Regions from separate parts of the Exiguobacterium sp. EF_C8 genome, predicted to be linked through region 2. Evidence: riboswitches for the same ligand, from Rfam matches in the RefSeq annotation. Region 2 holds a riboswitch; each other region holds the start of a gene.
What was found. Region 2 has a riboswitch for S-adenosylmethionine ahead of ACY2IG_RS02535 (2,3-diketo-5-methylthiopentyl-1-phosphate enolase). Riboswitches for the same ligand answer to the same signal wherever they lie in the genome.
Positions count from the first base shown of each region.

Region 1 (3,278 bases), 630 kb from region 2:
GCAGAAAAAATAATGAAACAGGTCCGATCACCATGATCGGACCTGTCGTTGGTTAAGAAGAGATTTTTTCCTGTTGAGCAACTGATTTTTTCGGACGTGGGAAACCAAAGATGATGGCAATCGATCCACAGACGAAGAGCAGGAACGGATAGAACAGATACGGAATCAGTTCTGGTGAAGCTGTCTTCGTCAACTCTGCTGCGATCAGCAGTTGTGCCCCATACGGAATGATGCCTTGAATACCACAAGAGAAGATATCAAGAATACTCGCTGATTTCTTGCGGTCGATTTCATACGTATCAGCGATTTCAGCCGCGAGTGGTCCAGCGACGAGAATCGAGATCGTATTGTTCGCCGTTGCGAGGTTCGTCGCACTGACGAGTGCTGCCATACTGAATTCAGCACCGCGACGCTGTGAAATCTTGCGCGTCAACGTCTCTTTCAAGTAGGCGATTCCGCCATTGAACGTGATCAAACTGACGAGACCACCCATGAGGAGTGTCAAGATTGAAATTTCTGCCATGCCCATCATTCCTTCAGACATCGAAAGGACGAACCCACTTAAGCCAAAGCTACCGTCGATCATACCGATGATTCCAGTGAGCAATGTGCCACCGACGAGAACAAGAATGACATTGACACCAAATAGTGCAAGGACGATGACGGCGAGATACGGAATTAATTTGTAGAACTCGAATGCTTTAGCTGCTGCCGCATCGCCAGAACCAGAAACGAACGCGAGTAAGATGACCGTTAAGACGGCAGCCGGGAGAACGATCATGAAGTTCGTCCGGAATTTATCGCGCATGTTCGTTTTTTGTGTCCGAACGGCAGCGATTGTCGTATCCGAGATGAACGACAAGTTATCACCGAACATCGAACCACCAACGACTGACGCTGCTGCGATCGCAACGTTGATACCTGTTGCTTCATGAATACCGAAGGCAATCGGTGCGAGAGCGGCAATCGTTCCTGTCGAGGTACCCATTGCCATCGAGATGAATGCTGCGATAACAAATATCCCACTCATCAGGAGTGAAGGAGGTAAGAACGTCAAAGCAGCATTGACAGTTGCTTCGATTGCGCCGATCGCTTCCGCTGTTCCAGAGAACGCACCGGCTAATAAGAAAATGAAGACCATGATCATGATATCAGGATTTCCGGCACCGGTTGCGATACGTTCGACCGTTTGATTGATCGATCCTTTCGTCATGATTGCAGCAAAGATCAACGCGATCAAAGCGGCGATCAGAATCGGAAATTTGTAAAAATCGTCATAGAAGATACCGGCTCCGATGAAGAGGACCAGGAATACGACGAGCGGAAGCAGTGCCCATTTGTTAGGCGTAATCGTTTCTTTCATTGTTGATACCTCATTTCTCAAAGATACAAAAAAAGACCCCTTCGCAAGAAAGAAGGAGGTCTTTATGAAATAAAGACGCTCTTCTTATCTCTCAAGCTTTCGCTTGCTGGATTTGGCACAGTACGAATCAAATCGTCCGCTGCCGAAACATCATTGGGCCAGTCCCTCCGTTTCTCGCGATAAAAAGAAGTCATTCAATTGTTGTAAAACACGTTTCTTACCGTACCGCATTGAGTAACGCGTGTCAACTGTACTTTACTGAAGTGCCTGTTCTAACGTCTGGACGTTTTCTTCCATCAATTTGAAATACGAGCTATTTTGTTGCGATTTCGTCACCGACTCGAGGTTATGGATCGTCACGGATTTAGCTCCGATTTCTTTTTGGATGACACGCGCAACCTTTGGTGAAACCGTTTCTTCGAACGCGACGTATTTCAAATCATGCATCCGCGCTTCTTTCACTAAAGCAGCCAGTTGCTTTTGTGACGGTTCATCGGAAGGGGAAATTCCGGCGATTGGAAGCTGCGTGAAACCATATCGTTCGGCGAGGTAACCGTAAGCGGCATGTGTGACGAGAAGTTCTTTTTTTGATCCGTCAGCGACGGCTTGCTTGAACTCTTTATCGAGTGCGTCAGCTTGCTGATCGAACGCTTTCAAGTTTTTTTCGAATGTTGCTTTGTCTTTTGGTACTTCTTTTGATAAGGCGACTGTGATAGAACGTGCCATTGCTTTGGCGTTGACAGGATCAAGCCAGACGTGTGGATCGTATTTTCCATGATCGTGTTCTTCCTCTTCGTGAGCATGTTCATCAGTTGCGTGATCATCGTGCCCTGCTTCTTCGTGCGCATGCTCAGTATGTCCCTCTTCTTCATGTGCGTGAAGCGTAGCATCCGATTCCAGCAAAGTGACATCCTTACTCGTCTCGACGAACCGGACGTCCGTGCCTTTTAGACTCTCTTGGATTTTTTTTGAATAGGGTTCAAGTGTCGTACCCGTCAAAAGGAAAAGGTCACCTTTGGCAATCTCAGTGAGTTGCTTTGACGTCGGTTCATAGGAGTGCGGATCTGCTCCAGGTGGGACGATCATCTTGACGTTGACTTGATTACCACCGATTTCACGGGCAATGGCAGCTGTTGCGAACGTCGATGTATAGATTTCCATCTTTTTATCATCTGAAGTCGATGAATCGGTGTTTGATCCACAAGCTGCGAGGATACTTGCGCTCGCGAATGCGACCGTTAAAGCAGGAATGATTTTTTTCATTATATGTTACCTCCGTTATTAAAACGTAATTATTCCGATTTGGACTTTTTCACTATAGCGGAACGTTTGAGAAGCGTCAAGTACGAATACCGAGACGTTCGACTTCTTTTAAAACGGGGTAAAAGGATAAAAAAGTGAAGGAATTGGTACGTCTTTTGGAGGTGATCAAGTGAAACGTGAAACTGCATGGCTAATGGGGGGAGCTGCATTACTAACGACGGCAGCTGCGGGAGCAAGTATCTGGAATAATTACGGTGCATTACTTCGGTGGACTGAACCCGCCTTGCCAATCACAGAAAAACAACTCGCACCGCGGACACTCACTTACAAACAAGTGGGAGACCGTACCTTACAACTCGATCTCTATTATCCGCCGGGGGAAGGACCGTTTCCGGTCGCGATCTACGCGCACGGTGGCGCATTCGTTCGTGGAGAGCGCGAGGATATGTTCTGTTTTAGCCCGATCGTTGATCGCCTGCTTGAACTTGGGGTTGCTGTTTGTAGTATCGATTATCGTCTGTTTGAAGAAGGGAGTTATTTTCCGGATAATCTCGAAGATGTACGGGATGCCTTATGCTTTTTGAACAAAGAAGCAGAAGATCTTCGCATTTTAAGAGGACGGATGATGGTATGGGGAGACTCAGCCGGAGCT
Region 1 covers NZ_CM143264.1:2,932,500-2,935,777, reverse strand. The annotation lists gene ACY2IG_RS15540 (hypothetical protein) at 1-13, shown strand, start outside; gene ACY2IG_RS15535 (Na+/H+ antiporter NhaC family protein) at 53-1,363, opposite strand; SAM riboswitch class I at 1,445-1,549, opposite strand; gene ACY2IG_RS15530 (metal ABC transporter solute-binding protein, Zn/Mn family) at 1,619-2,626, opposite strand; gene ACY2IG_RS15525 (alpha/beta hydrolase) at 2,796-3,278, shown strand, end outside.
Region 1: another riboswitch for S-adenosylmethionine. It lies ahead of ACY2IG_RS15535 (Na+/H+ antiporter NhaC family protein); the one in region 2 lies ahead of ACY2IG_RS02535 (2,3-diketo-5-methylthiopentyl-1-phosphate enolase).

Region 2 (3,278 bases):
TAAGGCAATCGTCCGCTGCTCGAGCCGTTCGCGGATCTCTTCTACCGACGTCCCGTCTTGAATGATTGGATTCAATTGATCAAGGACATTTCGTAAGTTAACAGCCGTCGGTCGTGTCGCGAGTAACGTCGCTGATGTCTCAAGCAAAGTCTGCTTATAGATCGACAGTTCTGCTTCAAACCGGTACGCCTCTTGAACGAGTACGAATCCGCCAAATAAACTGATCGCAGGCGCCCCTCGGACGCGCAGTTGTTTAATCGCTTCGACCGCTTGTGCAAGATCGGTAATGACTTCATAGTGTTCTTCCTGCGGTAGACGTGTCTGATCGAGAATCGTCAAGACACGATCTTCATAACGAATACTTTGAACGAATGTACTCATCGGCTAAGTTCCTCCGTTACGTCGAAGTTTCGTAAATCATCAAATGTCCGGCATTCGGTCCGACGTTTGATTAACGCCGATCCTAAACGTAAAGCATGTTGTTTTCGTTCTAGTCGTTCCGTCATAGAACTAATCGTTTCTAAATCAGCGACTGGTGCGAGTCCGATCGTCCGACGAATCAGTTCGCAACCGGCAAAGCCAAGGGCATCCTGCAAGATCGTGCTCAGTACATCGTCGACGAGTCCCGATGTCCGGAATGGTTCGACGGCTTCGCGTTCCCATAAGGCGCGGAACGTCGAAGCGAACGTCAGCCAGAACGTATCGATGTCGCGAATCCGGGCATCACGAAGTGCTGAATAATCCGGGTATGCTGCAAAGAATAAGTGGGCGATGAACTGTCCGACATCAAATCCGAATGGACCATAAAAGGCGAATTCTGGATCGATGACTTTCGTTTCCGTTGCCGAAGCAAAGATGCTTCCTGTATGTAGATCGCCGTGTAGCAACGCATCTCCTTTCGTGATGAAAAGCGCTTCGAGTTTTGCGACTTCGCGTTTCAACTCATCGTCCGCCCATAGACGTGCCACCTCTTCTTCAAGCCCGGCTTCAATCTCGTTCGTCTCCGCGTCATGGAACGGATCCGTGAAGATTAATTTTTCCGTGATGTCGCACAAGTCCGGATTGTAGTACGTTCGGGCGACACGTTTTTTTTCAACCGGACCAAGCGCAAAGTCCGATGTATGGAATAAAGTCCGAGCGAGATAAGAACCAATATGTTCCGCAAGCAACGGATACTGTTCACCTGCGAGTAAACCGCTTCGAACGATTGTCAGATGTGAAAGATCTTCCATGACCGTATACGCCTCGTCGTGACTAGCATGAAAAACACGCGGTACGAACGGCACGGCATGCCGGGCGAATTCACGGAGTGCGGATTGCTCGATCCACGCCCGCTCGAGTGATAGTGGCCAGCTCTCACCGACGACTTTCGCGTACGGGAGTGCTTGTTTTAGAATCAATCGATGTTCACCTTCTCGAATTCGAAAGACAAGGTTGAGATTGCCGTCGCCAATCTCTTCTGCTTCGACGGCTCCGTCGCCGATCAGTCCTAGTGAGCGGACCCGTTCGATCGCGTCCTGTTCTGTAAATGCTTTGTATGTCATCTCAGTTCCCCCTGTGTGATACACGAAAAAGCGCCTCTTTTCGTCATCGAAAAGAGGCGCAGGAAAGTCACTGCGTCCTCTTATCTCTCAGACGAAACGTCTGTTGGATGTAGCACCGTGCCAAGTGGTCGGTTGCTGCGGCGTCATCGGGCCAATTCCCTCTGCCAACTCGCGATAAGAGTCGTATGTAGTTGTCGTGTGTGATATTGATTTGAATCTTACGCAATCCTCTTCCCTGCTGTCAAACTAAAATCAGGGAGAAATGGACATCGTTTTCATGCCATCTATAGAAAGAGTATTTTCAAAAAAATAAATTTTCTAAAAATAGTTTGACAAGTCGTGACTCTCATGTAAAAATTGCAATTAGATTTCACAATTTCATCCAATTCTTATCAAGAGCAGACGGAGGGACAAGCCCTACGATGTCGCAGCAACCGACCTTTTGGCACGGTGCTAATTCTTGCAGCTACTAAGCTGACAGATAAGAGTCCACGTTCGAATCATTCATGGTCTCTTGTCGCTGACGAGAGACCATTTTTTTATTGAAGGAGGAAAGACATGGCTTACATCACAGCTACTTATCAATTGACCGCCCGCGATCGACTGGAGCAACGTGCCGAACAACTCGCGCTTGGTCTGACGGTTGGTTCCTGGACGGAGCTGAATCATCTTGAGCAACAACAACTCGCCTCGTTCAAAGGAGAAGTCGTACATACGGAAGAGCGCGACGGTAAAGGCTATATCACGATTCGTTACCCGGAACACAATGTATCGCGCGACTTTTCTGCGATCTTAACGACCGTCTTCGGAAAACTCTCACTCGACGGTGAAATCAAATTAACAGAATTGCTACTACCCGATACATTCACGTCGGATTTTCCAGGTGCGAAGTTCGGGATCGAAGGGGTTCGTTCCTTGATTGGTGTCGAAGATCGTCCACTGTTAATGAGCATCTTCAAAGGGGTCATCGGACGCGATTTATCGTTCCTTCGTGATCAACTCGAAGGACAACTTGCTGGTGGGATCGATCTCGTCAAGGACGATGAGATCCTATATGACAATCCGTTGACACCAACGATTGATCGGGCACGGATCGGACGTGAGGTTATCGATGCTCATTTCCACCGGACCGGTAAACGTGCGTTGTATGCGATCACACTTAGTGGTCCCGTCTTTACGCTCAAGGATCAAGCCAAACGATTGATTGACGCTGGAGCAACTGCTTTCTTGTTGAATACCTTCACATACGGACTCGACGTCTTACGTGAATTGGCAAGTGATCCGGAGATCAACGTTCCCATTTTCAATCATCCGGCTTACAGCGGTGCATTGATTGCCAGCCCGAACCACGGTGTTGCAGCGCCTGTCTTACTTGGCACATTACCGCGCGTTGCTGGTGCAGATTTAACGCTATTCCCGTCACCTTACGGCAATGTCGCTCTTCCGAAGGACGTCGCCCGCGGCATCGCGGTCGAAGCGACTCGCCTCGGTCAGACGAAAACGATTTTCCCTGTCCCTTCAGCCGGTATTCACCCAGGACTCGTCGCTCAACTCGTACGCGACTTCGGGATCGATTCCGTCATCAACGCTGGTGGTGGCGTACATGGTCATCCACAAGGTGCTGCGGCTGGTGTTATCGCTTTTCGTCAAGCACTTGATGCGGCACTCGCAAATGAATCCCTATCGAATGCTGCGTCACGACATGAAGAATTACGAGTCGCGCTTGACGCTTGG
Region 2 covers NZ_CM143264.1:462,560-465,837, reverse strand. The annotation lists gene mtnA (S-methyl-5-thioribose-1-phosphate isomerase) at 1-381, opposite strand, end outside; gene mtnK (S-methyl-5-thioribose kinase) at 378-1,544, opposite strand; SAM riboswitch class I at 1,622-1,725, opposite strand; SAM riboswitch class I at 1,931-2,032, shown strand; gene ACY2IG_RS02535 (2,3-diketo-5-methylthiopentyl-1-phosphate enolase) at 2,103-3,278, shown strand, end outside.

Region 3 (3,278 bases), 710 kb from region 2:
AGGTATGTAGTAACCGATGATCAAGACCGATTTGCCGTAACGACGAAATCCGGCTTCAGCGGAGAGAATGTGTTTTTCTGAGATGCGCATCTTTGGTCCGACGCGATGCAACAGGGGCATGCCGAGTTTTAAGCCCAGCACGTAGCTAATCGTCATTCCAATGCAACTGCCAGCGTAAGCGGCAAGAATCGTACCGAACAGCGGTAGATTGCCTTGATGCATCCAAAAACCGGACAGGACGAGCAAGGTCTCATCAGGAACCGGCAATCCCACGATACCACCTGCGAGAAGGACGGAAAGACCAAGGGCGCCATATTGGTGCAGAATGTCATGTAAGAGATGATGAATCGGGGACACCTTCTTTCGCGAGAATCTTCTTCTTTAGTGTACAGGAAATGGATGAAGGTTGGAATGAAAGGACAAAAATTCTAGGTAAAGAAAAAATGAATTTTGATTTCCGGAAGTCAACCCTTTTTCTCAATACCGTTTCGAGCTATACTCGTTAAAGTGACTATTTTTAGAGGACGGTGTCGGACGATGATGCATGTAATAAATCAGTACGGCTGGATCGAAGTAATTTGTGGCAGTATGTTTTCCGGGAAATCGGAAGAGTTGATTCGTCGTGTCAGACGGGCACAGTACGGCAAACTGCCCGTTCAAGTATTCAAGCCGGCAATCGATGACCGGTACCATGAAGAGCATGTCGTCTCTCACATCGGAAATTCCGTCGTGGCGATTCCAATGGCGACGAGTCGTGATCTCTATGCAGCAGTAGCGCAAGAAACACAAATTGTCGGAATTGATGAAGTTCAATTCTTTGATGATGAGATCGTTCAAGTCATCGAAGCACTTGCGCAAGACGGAAAACGCGTCATTTGTGCAGGACTCGATCAGGATTTCCGGGCAGAGCCATTTGGCAAGATGCCGGAATTACTGGCGCGCGCAGAATTTGTGACAAAACTTCAGGCGATCTGTCTCTCATGTGGCGATCCGGCTTCCCGGACACAACGTTTGATTGATGGAAAACCAGCGAACTATGATGATCCGATCATTTTAGTCGGCGCTTCAGAATCGTATGAGCCACGGTGCCGCCACTGCCATGAAGTGCCAGGAAAGCCGAAGCCGCTCCAAACGATGCAACACCAAAAAGGATAAACAAAAAAGACGAACCGATGATGGTCGTCCTTTGATGTAACAGCTGTTCGCTTCTAAGTGAAGACGAATAGCTGTTTTTTTTATTATCCCGTTTCTTGTGAGAAACGGCTCGAGCGTTCGATGAAACGAATCGTCTCACGCACGATCAAATCCTGATCATGATCGAGGGTCGCGACGTGGTACGAGTTGAGGAGACAGTAGCTTCGTTTATCATTCGTCCCGATATGCTGATGCAGATAATCCGAGCTCGACGGCGGAACGACGTGATCGGTCGCCGAGTAAAGAATCAATGTCGGTAGAAGGATTGATCCAAGGCGTCCTTTCGTCTCATCCATCAAGCGGACGAGTTCGAATGCACAACGACTCGGAACGAGGTCATAGATGATTTCGAAAGCAGACCGTTTGATATCCGGTGCCCCTTCAGGTAGGTATTGTGGACCATCTTCAAACGACAGTGCTTCATAAGACGGAACGGAGAGAGCGGCATTGATCGTAATGATGCCTGAAAATGGAATCCCGTCAGCGGCGAGCGATAGTGCGAGCGTCGCGCCCATTGATTGACCGATGACGAAGACTTGATCGCATGTTTCTTGTAAACGTGCATAGCCGTCTTGCAGGCTCTGCTTCCAACATCGAGCAGTCGATTGTTCGAACTCACGGACGTTCGTCCCGTGACCACGCAAACGTGGAGCATAGACAGTGAATCCTTTAGCAGCAAATGCCTCACCGACATCCCGAACACTTTGCGGGGTCGCATTAAAACCATGACAGATTAAAATGCCGATCGGTCCACCTTGAAGATAAAATGCTTCAGCACCAGTCAATACAGGATAGTTCATCATTACTATTTTTCCTCCATTCGTGAAAAAAACTCGTCAACGTCATTGCTTGGACGCCCACGAGTTTTTCACCGTATCATCCAAAGCCGCGCTTTGCTGGTCGGAGCACCTTACAGATTGCAGGTTGCCGTGAAGTCATAGAGCCAGGTCTCTCGTTCACTCTTGATAAATATCATATTGGAATTGTCGGATTAATCATTGAAACGATGGTAGCACGACCGAAAATGCCTTGTCAAATCGTTCTGGACGAATCGTGATTTGTTCTTTCAGCTAACTCATAACTTATGACTCAATCGATATGCGCCAAATGGATTATTTTTGCAAAGTTGGTTGACTTTTAAAGGTTCGACCCGTAATGTAAAAATTAGTTTTACGACATAAGCAACAACGCAACAACACACATACGAATTTCATACCGCAATACTTATCCAGAGAGGTGGAGGGACTGGCCCTACGAAACCTCGGCAACAGACTCATTATGAGCACTGTGCCAATTCCATCAGACAGATGTCTGAGAGATGAGTGGAGTGGATTCTGCCACTGTGCGGATCCAGGTCTCTTCTTGTTTCTCAAGAAGGGACCTTTTTTGTTGAATGAAGGGGGAAAACGGAATGATTGCATTTCATCAAGTCAAAAAAACGTACGTCACGAAGGATCAGACGATCGCAGCACTCGACGGTGTCGACCTGACGATCGAGAAAGGCGAAATCTTCGGTGTCATCGGCTTTAGCGGTGCCGGGAAAAGTTCATTGCTCCGCTGCGTCAACCTGTTAGAACGACCGACGTCAGGAACAGTGACGGTCGACGGGGAGGATTTAACACAACTATCACCAAAAAAATTACGCCAAGCGAAACAGCGGATCGGGATGATCTTTCAACACTTCAATCTATTGAATGCAAACACGGTCTTTACGAACGTTGCGAAACCACTCGTTCTCGCAGGTATCAAGAAAGACGAGATTCGTCGCCGGGTGACGGAATTACTCGAATTCGTCGATCTCGCGGACAAGGCGGATCATTACCCGGATCAATTATCCGGCGGACAAAAGCAACGTGTCGGCATCGCCCGGGCACTAGCGACGCAACCATCCGTGCTCTTATGTGACGAAGCGACGTCAGCACTCGATCCTCAGACGACACATCATATTCTCCAGTTATTAAAACGCATCAATGCGGAATACGGGATCACCATTCTCTTGATCACCCATGAGATGGGCGTCATCCGGGAGATTTGTGACCGGGTCGCCGTCATCGAAGCTGGGAAGCTGATCGAGTCAGGAACAG
Region 3 covers NZ_CM143264.1:2,848,833-2,852,110, reverse strand. The annotation lists gene ACY2IG_RS15015 (DedA family protein) at 1-357, opposite strand, end outside; gene ACY2IG_RS15010 (thymidine kinase) at 541-1,155, shown strand; gene ACY2IG_RS15005 (alpha/beta hydrolase) at 1,239-1,997, opposite strand; SAM riboswitch class I at 2,065-2,166, opposite strand; SAM riboswitch class I at 2,416-2,519, shown strand; gene ACY2IG_RS15000 (methionine ABC transporter ATP-binding protein) at 2,606-3,278, shown strand, end outside.
Region 3: another riboswitch for S-adenosylmethionine. It lies ahead of ACY2IG_RS15005 (alpha/beta hydrolase); the one in region 2 lies ahead of ACY2IG_RS02535 (2,3-diketo-5-methylthiopentyl-1-phosphate enolase).